2 regions of the Caballeronia sp. GAWG2-1 genome follow, and region 1 is predicted to be linked to the other one. Evidence: riboswitches for the same ligand, from Rfam matches in the RefSeq annotation. Region 1 holds a riboswitch; the other holds the start of a gene.

What was found. Region 1 has a riboswitch for manganese ahead of mntP (manganese efflux pump MntP). Riboswitches for the same ligand answer to the same signal wherever they lie in the genome.
Region 2: linked by a shared signal. The riboswitch ahead of NCR98_RS00785 (sodium:calcium antiporter) and the one ahead of mntP (manganese efflux pump MntP) in region 1 are both predicted to bind manganese.

Annotation. Positions count from the first base shown of each region.
Region 1 covers NZ_JALQDD010000040.1:495,537-502,872, reverse strand. The annotation lists gene NCR98_RS29265 (hybrid sensor histidine kinase/response regulator) at 1-1,219, shown strand, start outside; gene NCR98_RS29260 (CoA transferase) at 1,417-2,793, shown strand; gene mntP (manganese efflux pump MntP) at 2,842-3,411, opposite strand; yybP-ykoY riboswitch at 3,426-3,593, opposite strand; gene NCR98_RS29250 (ester cyclase) at 3,679-4,125, shown strand; gene NCR98_RS29245 (glycoside hydrolase family protein) at 4,791-5,690, shown strand; gene NCR98_RS29240 (PQQ-binding-like beta-propeller repeat protein) at 5,697-7,199, opposite strand.
Region 2 covers NZ_JALQDD010000002.1:83,970-91,305, reverse strand. The annotation lists gene fliD (flagellar filament capping protein FliD) at 1-1,382, shown strand, start outside; gene NCR98_RS00790 (flagellar protein FliT) at 1,392-1,691, shown strand; gene NCR98_RS00785 (sodium:calcium antiporter) at 1,818-2,828, opposite strand; yybP-ykoY riboswitch at 2,960-3,113, opposite strand; gene NCR98_RS00780 (ABC transporter substrate-binding protein) at 3,313-4,908, shown strand; gene NCR98_RS00775 (MBL fold metallo-hydrolase) at 4,915-5,988, opposite strand; gene NCR98_RS00770 (MerR family transcriptional regulator) at 6,112-6,534, shown strand; gene aceK (bifunctional isocitrate dehydrogenase kinase/phosphatase) at 6,559-7,336, shown strand, end outside.

The DNA of each region.
Region 1 (7,336 bases):
GGAGTTCTGGGCGCACGTCATTCTGAGCGCGCTGCCCGCCGCCGATGGCCGCGAAAAAGGCTTCGTCGCCATCACGCGCGACATGACCGCGCGCAGGCGTTTGGAAGAACTCGAGGCGTCGAGCCGCCGCATGAACGAGTTTCTCGCGTTGCTCGGCCATGAACTGCGCAATCCGCTCGCGCCCATCCGCAACGCGGTGAGCATTCTCAAGCTAAAGGCTTCCGACGATGCCGATGTCATTCGCAGCCGCCATATCGTCGACCGGCAGCTCGCGCATCTGACCAAGCTGGTGGACGATCTGCTCGAAGCGGGCCGCGTGAGTTCCGGCAAGATCCGGCTCGCGACCGAGACCGTGGATATCGCCGATGTCGTGCACCTGAGTGTCGAAGCGAGTCAACCGCTTTTCGAGGCGCGCGGGCAGCGGCTCGACGTGGACGACAGCGGCCAGCGCCTCTTCGTCAATGGCGACCCGACGCGGCTCGTGCAAGCGCTCAATAACCTGCTCAACAACGCGGCGAAATTCAGTCCGCCCGAGTCGACCATCCGGCTGGAAATCGGTCCACGCGGCGGCGCGGCGCTTCTGCGCGTGACGGATCAGGGTCGCGGCATTTCCGCCGATGCGCTCGCCTCCGTGTTCGATCTTTTCGTGCAGGAGCATGCGCCGGGCGCGCATCCGGATGAAGGCGGGCTTGGCATCGGCCTCACGCTGGTTCGAGCGATCGCCGAATTGCATGGCGGCCACGTCGAGGCGAAGAGCGGCGGCACTGGCAAGGGCAGTGCGTTCAGTTTGTGGCTGCCGCTCGCGCAACCGCCCACGCAGGGCATCATGCCGCCTTCCGCGCCGAATGCGGTGGCGAGCCGTCAGCTCGACGTGCTCGTTGTCGACGACAATCGCGACTCAGCCGACAGCATGACCTTGCTCGTCGATATGCTCGGTCACGCGGCGCGCGCGGCGTATGACGGCCCGGAAGCGCTAGCATCGTTCGGGACGACGCGTCCGCAAGTCGTGCTGCTCGATCTATCGATGCCGGGCATGACGGGCTTCGACGTCATTCGTCAGATGCGCGATGAAGGCAAGCGTGTGATCGTCGCCGCAATGACGGGTCTTGGTTCCGACGAAGACATGGCGCGCACGCGGGCGGCCGGGTTCGACGCACATTTGGTCAAGCCGGTGGATTTGCCTGAGCTGGAGCGCGTGTTGGCGATGGCGGGGAAGTGAAGGTGTGCGGGCGGTTGGCGTTGGGCATCCTGCGGGCCTATGCCAAGCGTTGAGCCGTCGGCGTCAAGTCGCGACCGCCTGCGCCGCCTCGCGGACCACTTTTTCCGCTGATCCACGCGCTTTAGACAAGCGCAACGTGCGCGCTCAATCAATCGGCGCGACAATGCGTCATCGCTGACCCGCGCGCACTCATCGCCATGACTTCTTTCGCAACGCTTACGAATCTCTGGCAACTCGCCGGCCTTCCCGACGATGCCCTCCACCTCGTCGATCTACCCGGACACGACCCGGTGTTTCCGTCATCGTTCGCCGTGGGCGAAGCGGCGCAATCGACCATCGCGGCGGCAGCGCTCGCGGCCTCCGAGCTGGCTCATGCGCGCGGCGTCGACCGCCAGCGCGTGAGCGTCGACATGACGCACGCGGCCGTCGAATGCACCGACTGGTTCACGGTCGATGGCGCCGAACCCGAGACCTGGGGCGAGTTCTCGGGCCTCTACCGCACGGCCGATGGCTACGTGCGCATACACGCAAACTTCGAGCATCATCAGGATGGCGCGTTGCGCGTGCTGGGTCTCGACCCGCACAGCGCCACGCGCGCCGATGCCGAACGCGCGCTGCTCGAATGGCGCGCGAACGATTACGAAACCGCGTGCGCCGAACGCGGCCTCGTCGTGACGATGCTGCGCAGCTTCGAAGAATGGGATGCGACGCCGCAAGCCAAAGCCATCGCCGCGCAGCCGTTGCTGAAAATCACGCGTATCGGCGACGCCGCGCCTCTCGCGCTGCCCGCGCTCGACAATGACGCGCGCCCGCTGACCGATATCCGCGTGCTGGACGTCACGCGCATCCTTGCCGGTCCCACGGGCGGTCGAGCGCTCGCCTCGTTCGGCGCGGACGTGATGCTCGTGAATTCGCCGCATCTGCCGAACATTCCCGCTATCGCCGAGACGAGTCGCGGCAAGCGCTCCGCGCATCTCGACCTGCACACGGAGGACGGTCGCGCGACGCTGTGGCGGCTGATCGATGACGCGCATGTCTTCTCGCAAGGCTATCGGCCGGGCGGGATCGCCGAGCTTGGCTTCGGGCCCGAGGCGCTGGTGGCGCGGCGGCCGGGCATCGTGTACGTGTCCTTGTCGGCTTATGGCACGGAAGGTCCGTGGGCGGATCGGCGTGGCTTCGATTCGCTCGTGCAGACCGCGATAGGCTTCAACGCCGCCGAAGGCGAAGCGCAGGGCGATGGCAAACCGCGAGCGCTGCCCATGCAGATGCTCGACATGGCGAGCGGCTTTCTGATGGCATTCGGCGCGGCCGCCGCGCTATGGAAGCAACAAACGGAAGGCGGTAGCTGGCACGTGGAGGTTTCGCTCGCACAGACGGGACACTGGCTGCGCGGGCTTGGACGTATCGACGGAGGGTTGAAGACGGCGCGGCCGGACATCGCCGCATACACCGAGGAAAGCAAATCGGGTTTCGGCATGCTGCGCGCGGTCACGCCGAGCGCGCGCTTCGAGCGCACGCCGGCGGGTTACGCGAGGCCATCGGTGCCGCCGGGAACGGATGAGGCGAAGTGGTGAGTTCGTGGCTTGGGCGGCGCTTTCTAACGCGACACGCAGAACTTCGCATCAACTCAAGTAACCCAGATGCTCCGCAAGGATCACGCTGCCCACGCCGATGAGAATCAGCCCGCCCAAGATCTCCGCGCGCTTGCCGATAGTCGCGCCGACCAGCCGTCCGACCATCACGCCGATGGTCACCATGAGCATGGTTGCGAAGCCGATGGTCGCGGCGGTCGAGAAGATATCGACGTCGATGAACGCGAGGCCCGCGCCGACCGCCATCGCGTCGATGCTGGTGGCAAAGCCCGTGACGGCGAGCACCCAGAAGGAATGTGAATTGGGCTTCTCTTCTTCGTGAGCCGATTTGCTTAAGCCTTCGCGGATCATGCGCGCGCCGAGCACGAAAAGCAGGCCGAAAGCGATCCAGTGGTCCCACGCGGTGACGTATTGCGCGGCGGCGCGGCCGAGCGCCCAGCCGGCGAGCGGTGTGAGCGCCTCGATTACGCCGAAGATGACTCCCGCCTTGAGCGCCTCGCCGATGCGCGGTTTATGCAGGCTCGCGCCTTTGCCCACGGCGGCGGCGAAGGCGTCGGTGGACATGGCGAAAGCAAGGAATACGGTGGAAGCGAGGTTCATCGAGTAGCGCTCTGGTCTGGTCGGGCAAGCACAAGGACAGAAGGCGCGCCCGACCGGAAGCGCATTCTGTCGATGGTCTTGCCAACCTGTGACGGCTGCCCATGCCACGGTCGAAAGACCGAGCGTGTTGACATGGACGCTTTCCCGGGCGGGAAAGCCGGCTACTCCCCAACGAAGAAATGCGAGCTTAACACGACAGATCACCCGATCCGGACCATTGGGTTAAAGTGGGTTGCAACGCCGCATCCCTAACGCTCAGGAGGCACCATGGAGGCAGAACACATCACCCAGTCAGAAGCCCGCGCGGCCGTCGAGCGTCTTTACGCCGCCTTCGCGCAAAAGGACGTGAACCTGCTGCGCCAAGCCGTGACGTCGGACTGGGAATATCTGCCTGAGCCGGCCGGCTTCAAAGCCGGTCCCGACCAGATGATTCCCATCTTCGCGGAGATGGCGGCTGCGCTGCCTGACATGCGCATCGAGATTCTAGACATGCTCACGCAGGACAATCGCGTCGGCGTGCGCGCGGAAGTGAGCGGTACGCAGTCCGGTCCGTTGATGGGCATCGCGGCGACATCGAAGCCGGTTCGATTTGCCATTCACTCGTTCCATGAGATACGCGATGACCGTGTGTCGAAGACGTGGCATCTGGAAGACTGGTTGAGCGTGTTTCGGCAAATTGGCGAAGTGCCGCGCGGTATTGGATCGGATGCGTAATTCGAGAACGCGCGAAGTCGATTGAAACGAGAAAAGTCTGAAGCGTACGTCGTTTATCTTTCTTTCCAACACGTCGTGGGCGGCGCGTCGCGAATTTTCAATTTTCAAATGCGCCGCGCATTGCCCGCTGACTATTCAGCTTTAATTTTTCCGACCAAATAAATCTCGCAACACGCTTCCTTCTGAAGCCTGAATCGCTGTCGCCATTAAGATTACATCCTCCGCTCTTCGATTATCTCGCAAAGATAAGCGCGGCTCGTGAAAGTGACGCGATTAAGTCTTGATTATCCCGTCTGTCACCGTCTATATTTCTCGACGCACCGCGCCATTTCCATCGGCAAAAGACGCGGCCCCGCTTGCGCTTCGCGTTATCAGCATCGCGCTATTCACCTGTCTTCGCGTCCGCGAATGAATTTAATTTTCCGCGACATAAGCGAGCACACGTCATCGGCTTGTTTTGGATTATGCAAATCGCTCATCGCTTAATTAGTTTTTGCAGAAACACAAAACCGGTTTTGCCTGCGATCTTTTCAGCAAGTCTGTTATTAACCGCTTGCGGTGGTTCGGACAGCGCTAACGTGCCATCGAGCGTCGATAATTCACGCTATCGTCATCACGCCGCGTCCGCCGCCATAAATCCCGTCGCCAGCGATTTATTCTACGGAATGAACGGTCACAACAGTTATGGCGATGTCTATTATCTCGCTGGCGCCGCTAGACAATTAGCGCAGCTTCAGGATCTCGGCATCAAACTGTATCGCAACGAGGTGTATAGCAAATCAACCGCCATGCGTCTCGCCAATGTAGCCAACGCGCTGGCCGCCGGTGGGGTGACGGTGTACCCGGTGATCTTGATGGGCATCGATTTTGCCGATGAAGACTCCGCGTATCAATCGGCCTATGCGCTCGCGCGCGACGTCGTGAGTGTGCAGCGTTACGCCTACTACGAAGTGACCAACGAACTCGGCTCGGCAACGGTCGCCGGATGGGTGGACGGCGTGCGGCCCACGGACTTCGACAACCAAAAGTTCCAGATTGCGCGTGGCGTCATCCGAGGCATGATCGCCGGCATCAAGTCGATGGACCCGTCGGGCAAGATCGTCATGGGCGGCAATGCGTGGATGCAGTACGGCTTCGTGACGATGCTCGCGAACGGCACACAGCCGGACGGTTCGGGCGGGCATCCCATCGTGACGTGGGACATCACGGCATGGCACTGGTACTCCGACCAGGGCAACATCGAGCACGCGTGCGGCGGCACGGGTTGCTACAACGTCATCGGCGCGCTTGCCCGGTTCGGCAAGCCGGTATGGATCAATGAAATGGGCGTGCGGCCCGACTTCGGCACCGATCAGCAAGCGGCCGCCTTCCTTGCCAACGACATGCTCGGCGGCCTGAGAGCGATCGCGGTGCGCTACGACATCGAATCCTTGCAGATCTACCAGCTCTACGACGATCCGCCTGGCGGCGAAGGACCTTACGGTGTGATCCTCGACGACGGCCAGACGCCCAAGCCCGCCTACGCCGCCGTGAAGCAATTCATCGCCACCAATCCGCGTCCATGACAAGCATCACCGCAAACCGAACACGCCCACGCCGTTGCGCGTCCCCACATAGACCTTGCCGTTCGCGATCATCGGCGTAATGAACTTGTTGCCCTGCCCGAACTGATCGCGCGCGCCCGCCGCCTGATTGCTGTTGTAAAGCTCGCGCGCGAGATTGCTGGCGTCGTAGGCGTGCAGCACGGCGATGGTGCCATTCTCCACCGCCCACACGATGCCGTTCGCCGCGCCGTTCGCAGACACGCTCGGCGTGGCGCCCGGCGAGCCGAAACTGTTCGCGGTCTGGCTCGTCGGCGTCGTGGACAAGGCGGCGTTCGCGATGCCGAACGCCTTGATGCTGTCGCCAATCGAGCCGAAATAAACGGTGTTGTTGAAGTACGCGGGCATGGCGAACATCGGGCCGCGAATCTGCCCGACGATCTCCTGATAGATGTGATCCGCATTCGAATCGAACTTACCCATCGCGTCGCGATTGACCACGTAGATCGTCGATGTCTTGCCCGCGCCGAGCGCGAGATGATGCGTCGTGCCGCCCGCATCGACGAGATCGGGCAATACGAGCGCGCCGCCCGAACCCAGATCTTCATCGGCTGCCGATTCGTTCACCGTGTTCGACGGCTGGAAATAATCGGTGACGGCGAGGGCGGGCGAAGTCCCGAGTTTCAGAAAGCCGTTGCCGAAATTGCCATGAATCGGCATGCCGTTGCCGTCGAGCGTGGCGTCGAAAGTGCCGTTGGCATCGAGGAAATAGATTGACGTGCCGTCCGACGCGAGGCCCGCGCCGCTCATCCAGATCGCGCCCATCTGGCCGTTCGGCGTGAGATTGAGCACGTTTGCCTGCTGCAGCGTGCTGGCGTTATAGCCGATCACCCAACCGGTGTACGGCATGATGTCGCAATGCGATGTCCACGCGGTATAGACCACGCCGTTTTGCAGCAACAGCGAAGCGCGCTCGGCGTACTGGCCGGGATCGAAGCTCACGCGGCCATTCGCGCTGCCCGCGCCCGTGCCGGGATACGACGCGGCAATTTCGGTCGGACCGTTGAAAAGTTCCGCACCTGTCGTGATGTCGAGCGCGTGAATGCGCTGGTGATACTTGCCCGACGTGTCTTTCGACATGCCGACCACGTAGATCGCGCCATTCGGGCCGCGCGTGCGGTCGATGACCGGCGTCGCCGTAATGCCGATAGTCGGCGTGATCTGGCCGCAGCCATGGTCGTCGCTCGGTGTTTCGCCTGCGCCTAACGTCGACGATTTCCACAGGATCGCGCCGGTGTCGGCGTCGAACGCGTAGACACTGGCGTTTTCGGTGGCGACGTAGAGCACGTTGTGCGTGCCGCCCGCGATTGCCACGCTCGTCAGGAAGAGCGGTTCCGCGTCCACGGGTCCGTCCGCCGCAAGCACGTTGAGCTTGCCGAAGGTCGTCGAATTGACGTTCGCGGGCGTGAGCTTCGTTTCCGCGAGTTGCTGGCCCGTGCGGCCGATGTCGTTGTGATAGGTCGCAACGTCCATCGGATGGGCGACAGGGGCAACGACGGTGCCCCCGCCCGCTCCGCCCGAAGACCCCGAAGACCCCGAAGCGCCGGATGCGTCCGATGCGCCTGAAGGGCTCGAAGCGCCCGCGGGACTCGACGCGCCTGACGGAGTCG
Region 2 (7,336 bases), on a different contig from region 1:
CGCTGACAGCCAAGCAAACCAAGGACAACACCCAGCTCACCGCGGTCGGCACGCTCAAGTCCGTGCTGTCGCTTTTGCAAAGCTCGGTGAGTTCGCTCGCGGACGGCACGACGCTCGGCGCCTTCACGGCGACCGGCAGCGGCAAGGGTCTGACCGGCACGGCCAGCACCGGCGCGGTCGCGGGCACTTATTCGGTCGCGGTCAGCAACATCGCCACCTCGCAATCGCTTACCTCCACCGCGTTCACCAGCACCGCGCAACTCGGCACGGGCACGATGAAGCTGTCGGTGGGCGGCAAGGACATGTCGATCAGCATCGACTCTTCGAACAACACGCTCGCGGGCATTGCGTCCGCGATCAACAAGGCAAGCGGTAACCCCGGCATCACGGCGGCGGTCGTCAACGGCACCGATGGCGCGCACCTCGTGCTGCGCTCGGCGTCGACGGGCCAGGCCAACGGCATTACCGTGGCGGTCACGCCGAACATGCAGTCCGACGGCACGACGCCCGACGACAACGGTTTGTCCAAACTCAACGTGGCATCGACGTTGAGCGCCGCCACGACAGACTCGAACGGCAATGCGGTTCCGGCGCAGACGGCCATCAGCTCGTCGAACTGGACGCAGACGACGGCCGGCATGGACGCCAACTTCACCATCGCGGGCACGCCTGCCAGCAGCTCGACCAATGCGGTCACGACGGCGCTGTCCGGCGTGACGCTGAATCTCACGTCGGATGCGGTCGGCACGACCCAGACCTTGACCATCGCGCAGGACACGGCCACGCAGAAGACGGCCATCGATGGCTTCGTCACCGCGTACAACAACTTCATCACGACGGCCGCGTCGCTGACTTCGTTCGACTCGACCCAGGCAGCCGGTTCGCAAGGCGGCGCGCTGCTCGGCGACTCGATGATGAACACCATTCGCAACGCCCTTTCCAGCACGATTGCCAAGGGCGTGGGTTCCGGCACGAGCCAGGTGAACCTCGCATCGATCGGCATTACGCTGCAACCGGACGGCACGCTCAAGACCGACGAAGACGCGCTGACCGCAGCATTGTCGAGCAACTCGGGCGCGGTGGCATCGCTCTTCAATTCGAGCACGGGCGTAGCCGCGCAACTGAACAACAGCCTGACCGGATTTCTCGCGACAGGCGGTATCGTCGATACGCGCACGACCGCGCTCACCGCCGATCTTTCGAGCATCACGGACCAGCAAACCGCGCTCGCTTCCTACACGGCGCAATTGACCACGACCTACAACGATCAGTTCACCGCGCTCAACACGCTGATGTCGCAGATGGCGACGCAGGGCAGCTACCTGACCGCGCTCTTCGGCGGCACCAACAGCGCGGGCGCGCTGGCAAGCAACAAGTCGTAAGGAACGATCATGAACCAGCAAGAAATGATTCAACACGCCTGGGCACTGACCGAGGCGATCGAAGCAGCGGTCAACGAAGAAAACTGGGCGCGCGCGGCCGAACTCACAGAGGCGCGCACGCCGCTCCTGATGGCCGTGGAAGCGAATCAGCCGGCTGAATCGCTCGCGACCATTCGCCGGATTCAGGCGAGCATCGAAGCAACGATGGGCCGTGCGAACGCCGCGCAAGCCATGCTGTCGACGGCGTACCGCAAGTCGATGGATCAGGCGAAAGCCGCCGGACGATATCAACAAGCCGCGCGCTTCTAAAGTTTTTCCGGCACGCGCCGATAACCTTAATAAGAACAACGAGAAGAACGCGTCAGACATGACGCGGCGCTTCGCTCTTGATGCCCGCCTCGCGCGGGCATTTTTTATTTGCGTCGCTCGAAGGCTTCAGCGGCCGAGGGTTAAGGTCAGATAAGCCGCGTACAAGATGCCATTGCCAAGCAATGCCCACAACACCACGCCATTGCCGCGCGCGTTGAAGCGCAGCCATGCCGCCGCCGCGAGCGTGATCAGCACGCCGGTCAGCACTTCCACGCGCGGCTCCCACGGCGTCAGCATGATGCCGATGCCCGGCAGCAAGGTGCCCTGAAATACCATCGCGCCTGTGATGTTGCCGAACGCGAGCGTATCTTTTCCGCGTCGCGCCCAAAGAATGCTGTTCACCTTTTCCGGCAGTTCGGTCGCAATCGGAATGATGATGAGCGAGAGCAAGAGCGGCGATATGCCAAGCGCCGCCGACACGCCTTCCACACCGTGGATGAAGCCCTTCGCCCCGCCGACGAGCAGCACGATGCCGATCAGGAACTGCAGCATGATCGACCCGATACCGTTCGGCAAACCCACGCGGGTGATGAAGAGACGCTCGGGCGCTTCCGTGCCGTGTCCGCTTTCGACAAGACTCGCCGATGCCTTGAACGTGGTGATCACGTAGATCACGTATAAGCCGACGAGGCCGACCGCGAACATCGCCCGCACCTGCCACGCATGATGCGGCACGAACATGGCGCCGGCCGCAATCAGGAACGCGACGAGAAAGAAGTTCAGGTCGCGCGTGAAGCCGCTGCGCTCGGGCATGATCCGGCCGCGCAAGCCACGCGATTTGATGACCGCGAGCGTCATCAGGAAAGTGGAAAGCGTCGCGAGCATGAGTGGCGCGCCGAGAATGGCGCCGACACCGATTTCTTCGTTAACCGAACGGCTCGCCGTGCCGCCCAGCAGCGCGATGATCGGCACGGTCGTTTCCGGCAGCGCCGTGCCGACCGCCGCGAACAGCGATCCAGTCACGCCCTCCGATATGCCGAGCCGTTCGCCGAGATGTTCGAGCGCATTGGTGAAGAGTTCCGATGCGATGAGAATGACCGCGAGCATCAACGCGAGTTCGACGAAGAGCATCGTCATGCGGCACCTCGCGGGAAACGATGCAACGCGCATGCGCGAATGAGCGCGCAGCGAGACAGGGATTTTTGTAGTTGTGGGGACACGATGATTCCACGGTCGGACGTTCAGCGAACCACGATGCGCCATGCGCCGTCCGACCAAGAACGACAAAGCGCATCGATGGTCTCGCCAAACCGCCGGATGCGACAGCACCGACCGGTCGAACGCGCCACGGCAGCAAGGCCGAGGATGTTGACGCGTTCTCCTTCGCTGATGGAAGGAAGGCTACTCCCCAAAGACCGGGGCAGTGTAGCCTGAGCCGCCCGGTTCGGCAACCCGCACGGCGCGTTCGAGGCATAAGCGTATGCGCAACGATTCGTTGTCGAGCGGCGAGCGCTTCGCTAACCTAGCCGCGCGGATGCGCTACTTGCTCGCCACACGCGCACAGGGTAAAACCAGCCACAAGAACAATCGTAATGTGACCAGCCGGGTCACGGGAGATCTCATGCGCAACACACTTTTCGCTGCCGCCATCGCCGCGACGTTCGCCGTCGCGCCGCTTATCGCAATGGCCAAGCCGCTCACCATCTGCACAGAATCGAGCCCGGACGGCTTCGATGTCGTGCAGTTCAATTCGCTCGTCACGACCAACGCGTCGGCGGATGTCATCTTCAACACGCTCGTGTCATACGACGAGGCCGCGAAGAAAGTCGCGCCCGCGCTCGCCGAGAAGTGGGAGCTCAGCAGCGACGGTCTCACCTACACGTTCCATCTGCGTCCGAACGTGCAGTTCCAGACCACCGACTACTTCAAGCCAACGCGTCCGCTCAATGCCGACGATGTCGTCTTCACCTTCGAGCGCATGTTGTCGGACAGCAACCCCTGGCACAAGATCGCGGGCGCGAGCGGCTTTCCGCATGCGCAATCGATGGGTCTCGTGAAGCTCATCAAGGCCGTGACCAAGGTCGATGACAAAACGGTGAAGTTCGAACTCAACGAGCAGAACGCGACCTTCGTGCCGATCCTCACGATGGGCTTCGCATCGATCTACTCGGCGGAATATGCGGACAAGCTGCTGAAAGCGAACCAGCAAGTCGATCTGAACAGCAAGCCTGTCGGCACCGGTCCGTTCGTGCTCAAGAGTTATACGAAAGACGCGGTGATCCGTTATGACGTGAATCAGAGCTACTGGGGGCCGAAGCCTAAAATCGATCGCCTGATTTATGCCATCACGCCGGACGCCGCCGTGCGCGCGCAGAAGATCAAGGCGGGCGAATGTCAGATCGCGTTGTCGCCGAAGCCGCAGGACGTGCTCGACGCGAAGAAGGACAAGTCGCTGAAGGTTAGCGAGACGCCCGCATTCATGACCGCGTTCGTCGCGCTGAACACGCAGAAGAAGCCGCTCGATAACCCGAAGGTGCGGCAGGCGTTGAACATGGCGTTCGACCGCACCACCTATACGAAGACGGTGTTCGAAAACACGGGAACGCCCGCTGTGAACCCGTATCCGCCGAACACGTGGAGCTATGACAAGAACATCGCGGCGTACAAGTATTCGCCCGATGCCGCGAAGAAACTGCTCGCGGATGCAGGCTTGCCCAATGGCTTCGAAACGACCATCTGGGTGCGTCCGAACGGCAGTGTGCTGAACCCGAATCCGAAAGCTGGCGCCGAACTGCTGCAGGCGGATCTCGCGAAGATCGGCGTGAAGGCGCAGGTGAAGATTATCGAGTGGGGCGAACTCATCAAGGAAGCCAAGCAGGGCCAGCACGACATGCTCTTCATGGGCTGGGCCGGCGATAACGGCGATCCGGACAACTACCTCTCGCCGCTTTTCAGTTGCAATGCGGTGAAGTCGGGCATCAACTTCGCGCGCTTCTGCGACCCGCAACTCGATAAGCTCATCGCGGATGGCAAGGTCACCTCCGACGTCGCGAAACGCACGAAGGCTTATGTGGACGCGCAGAAGATCATCCACGATCAGGCGCTGTGGATTCCGCTCGTTTATCCGACTGCGGCGGCAATCACGCGTGCCAACGTCAGCGGCTATAACGTGAGTCCGTTCGGGCGGCAGAACTTCGGGGCTGTGTTGGTGCAGTAACGAGTTCTAAGCGGGCGAGTACCGGATCACCCCGTCCTCGCCCGTCTCGCGCGTAAGCGTGCCATCCAGCCACAACAAGTTCAGATGCGCGAGCGCTTCGCCAAGTGCGAAGGTCATCTGATGGATATCGAGCTTGCGCTTGAACATGATCGGCACGATATCTCCCGCGCTGCACGGACGCTGCGTGCACGCCTCGACCACTTCCGCAAGCCGCGCGCGATGATGGTCCCGCAACTGACCGATACGCGTGAGCACGCCGCGAAACGGCTTGCCATGCGAAGGCAAGGCGAGCACATCGGCGGGCATGTGTTCGTAGCGTCCCAACGATTCGAGATATAGCGCAAGCGGATTGCCTTCTGGCTCGATAGCGAACACGGACACGTTCGTCGAGATGCGTGGCAAAACCATATCGCCGGAAATGAGCAGCTTGTCCGCCGCGCAATACAGCGCACTATGTTCGGGCGAATGACCGTAGCCCGAAATGATTTGCCATTCGCGTCCGCCAATCGCGATGCGGTCGCCATCGCGGATACGGCGGAACTCGGCGGGGATGGAAGGCACGAGCGTCGGGTAATAGCTGTCGCGCTTTCTCAATGCATCGAGCGATGCCTCGTCCGTTAGACCATGCGCCGCGAAGTGCTTCGCCGCGCGCTCGCCGCCCGCGTTCGAGCCATCGCCCGCGGCCATCACGCGGCCCATTGCATACTCGCCGAGCGCAATCCAGAGACGCACGTTCCAGCGTGCCTTGTCGCCACCCTTGCAGATCCAGTCGGCAAGACCGAGATGATCCGGATGGCAATGCGTGACGATCACGCGCAGCACAGGCAAGCCGTCGAGCGCGCTGTCGAACACGCTTTCCCAGTTCGCGCGAATATTTTCGTTCGAGATGCCGCAATCGATGATGGTCCAACCCTGCACGCCATCGATCTCATCGCGCAATAGCCACAGATTGATGTGATCGAGCGCGAACGGCAAAGGCATGCGCAGCCAGTAAAGGCCAGGCGCGACTTCCTTCACGCGCCCCGCTTCGGGCAATTCGTCGGCAAAAACATAATCGAGTTGATGTTCGAGTGCGTTCATTCTTTTGCGCCTCTGAAGTGTGCATGAATGCGGGTTCAAGCCACGTTGCAATTTCGCCAGGTTGACGATAACGTAAACCTCATTCTAACGTCGCATGTGTGATCACGTGCTCCGGCGCCGGCAATGACTCAAGCCATTCACTACACCATCAGCGAACTGGCGCGCGAGTTCGACATCACGTCGCGCGCCATTCGCTTCTACGAAGACCACGGTCTACTCGCGCCCGAGCGCGAAGGCGCGAACGGCCTGCGGCGTGTGTATTCGTCACGCGATCGCACGCGCCTGAAACTCACGCTACGCGGCAAGCGGCTCGGCTTTACGTTGTCGGAGATTCGCACGCTGCTGGACTTGTACGACTCGCCCACGGGCGGCACGCGGCAGTTGCAGGCTTTTGTCGATACCATCGCGGCGCATCGCGAAGTGCTCGAGCGGCAACTCGTCGATCTCACCACGACACTCGCCGAACTCGAAACATACGAGAAGCAAGGCCGCGCGCTCCTTGCCGCTGGCGTCGAAAAGCGCGCCCGCAGAGCCAAAGCCGCATGATGGCCAACGAGACGCCCAGCCGACATGAATCACTTCCCCAAGCTGCTCTCGTCGCAAATAGGTTTCGATGTCGCGCAGACGATACTCGAAGGCTTCGATCGCCATTACCGCGTCTTTCGCGAAGCGGCAGTCGAGGCGAAGCATCTGTTCGAGGAAGGCAACTGGCAAGCGCTCGCGCAACGCGCACGCGACCGCATCGCGTCTTATGACGATCGCGTCGCGGAATGCGTGACGTCGCTGGAAGACGAGTACGAAGCCGAGACCATCGACGATGAAATCTGGCAGCAGATCAAGCTGCACTTCATCGGCTTGTTGACGACGCATCGGCAGCCGGAATGCGCGGAGACGTTCTTCAACTCGGTGTGCTGCAAGATCCTGCATCGCTCGTATTTCAACAACGATTTCATCTTCGTGCGGCCCGCCATTTCGACGGAATACATCGAGAACGACGAGCCCGCCGCCAAGCCGACGTATCGCGCGTATTACCCCGAGAAAGACGGGCTGCAGGCCACGCTCGAACGCATCGTCACGAACTTTCAGCTGGAGCCTTCGTTCGAGGATTTGCCGCGCGACGTGCATTGCGTGGTGGATGCAATCGAAGAGGCCTTTGGCCAACTCACGCCCGCGCCGAACTTTCAGATTCACGTGCTCTCGTCGCTGTTCTTTCGCAACAAGGCGGCATATGTCGTCGGGCGCATCATCAATGGCGATGCCTTACTTCCGTTCGCGGTTGCCATCCGTCACACGCAGCCGCACTTGCTGGCGCTCGACACCGTGCTTTTGAACCGGGAGCAGTTGCTCG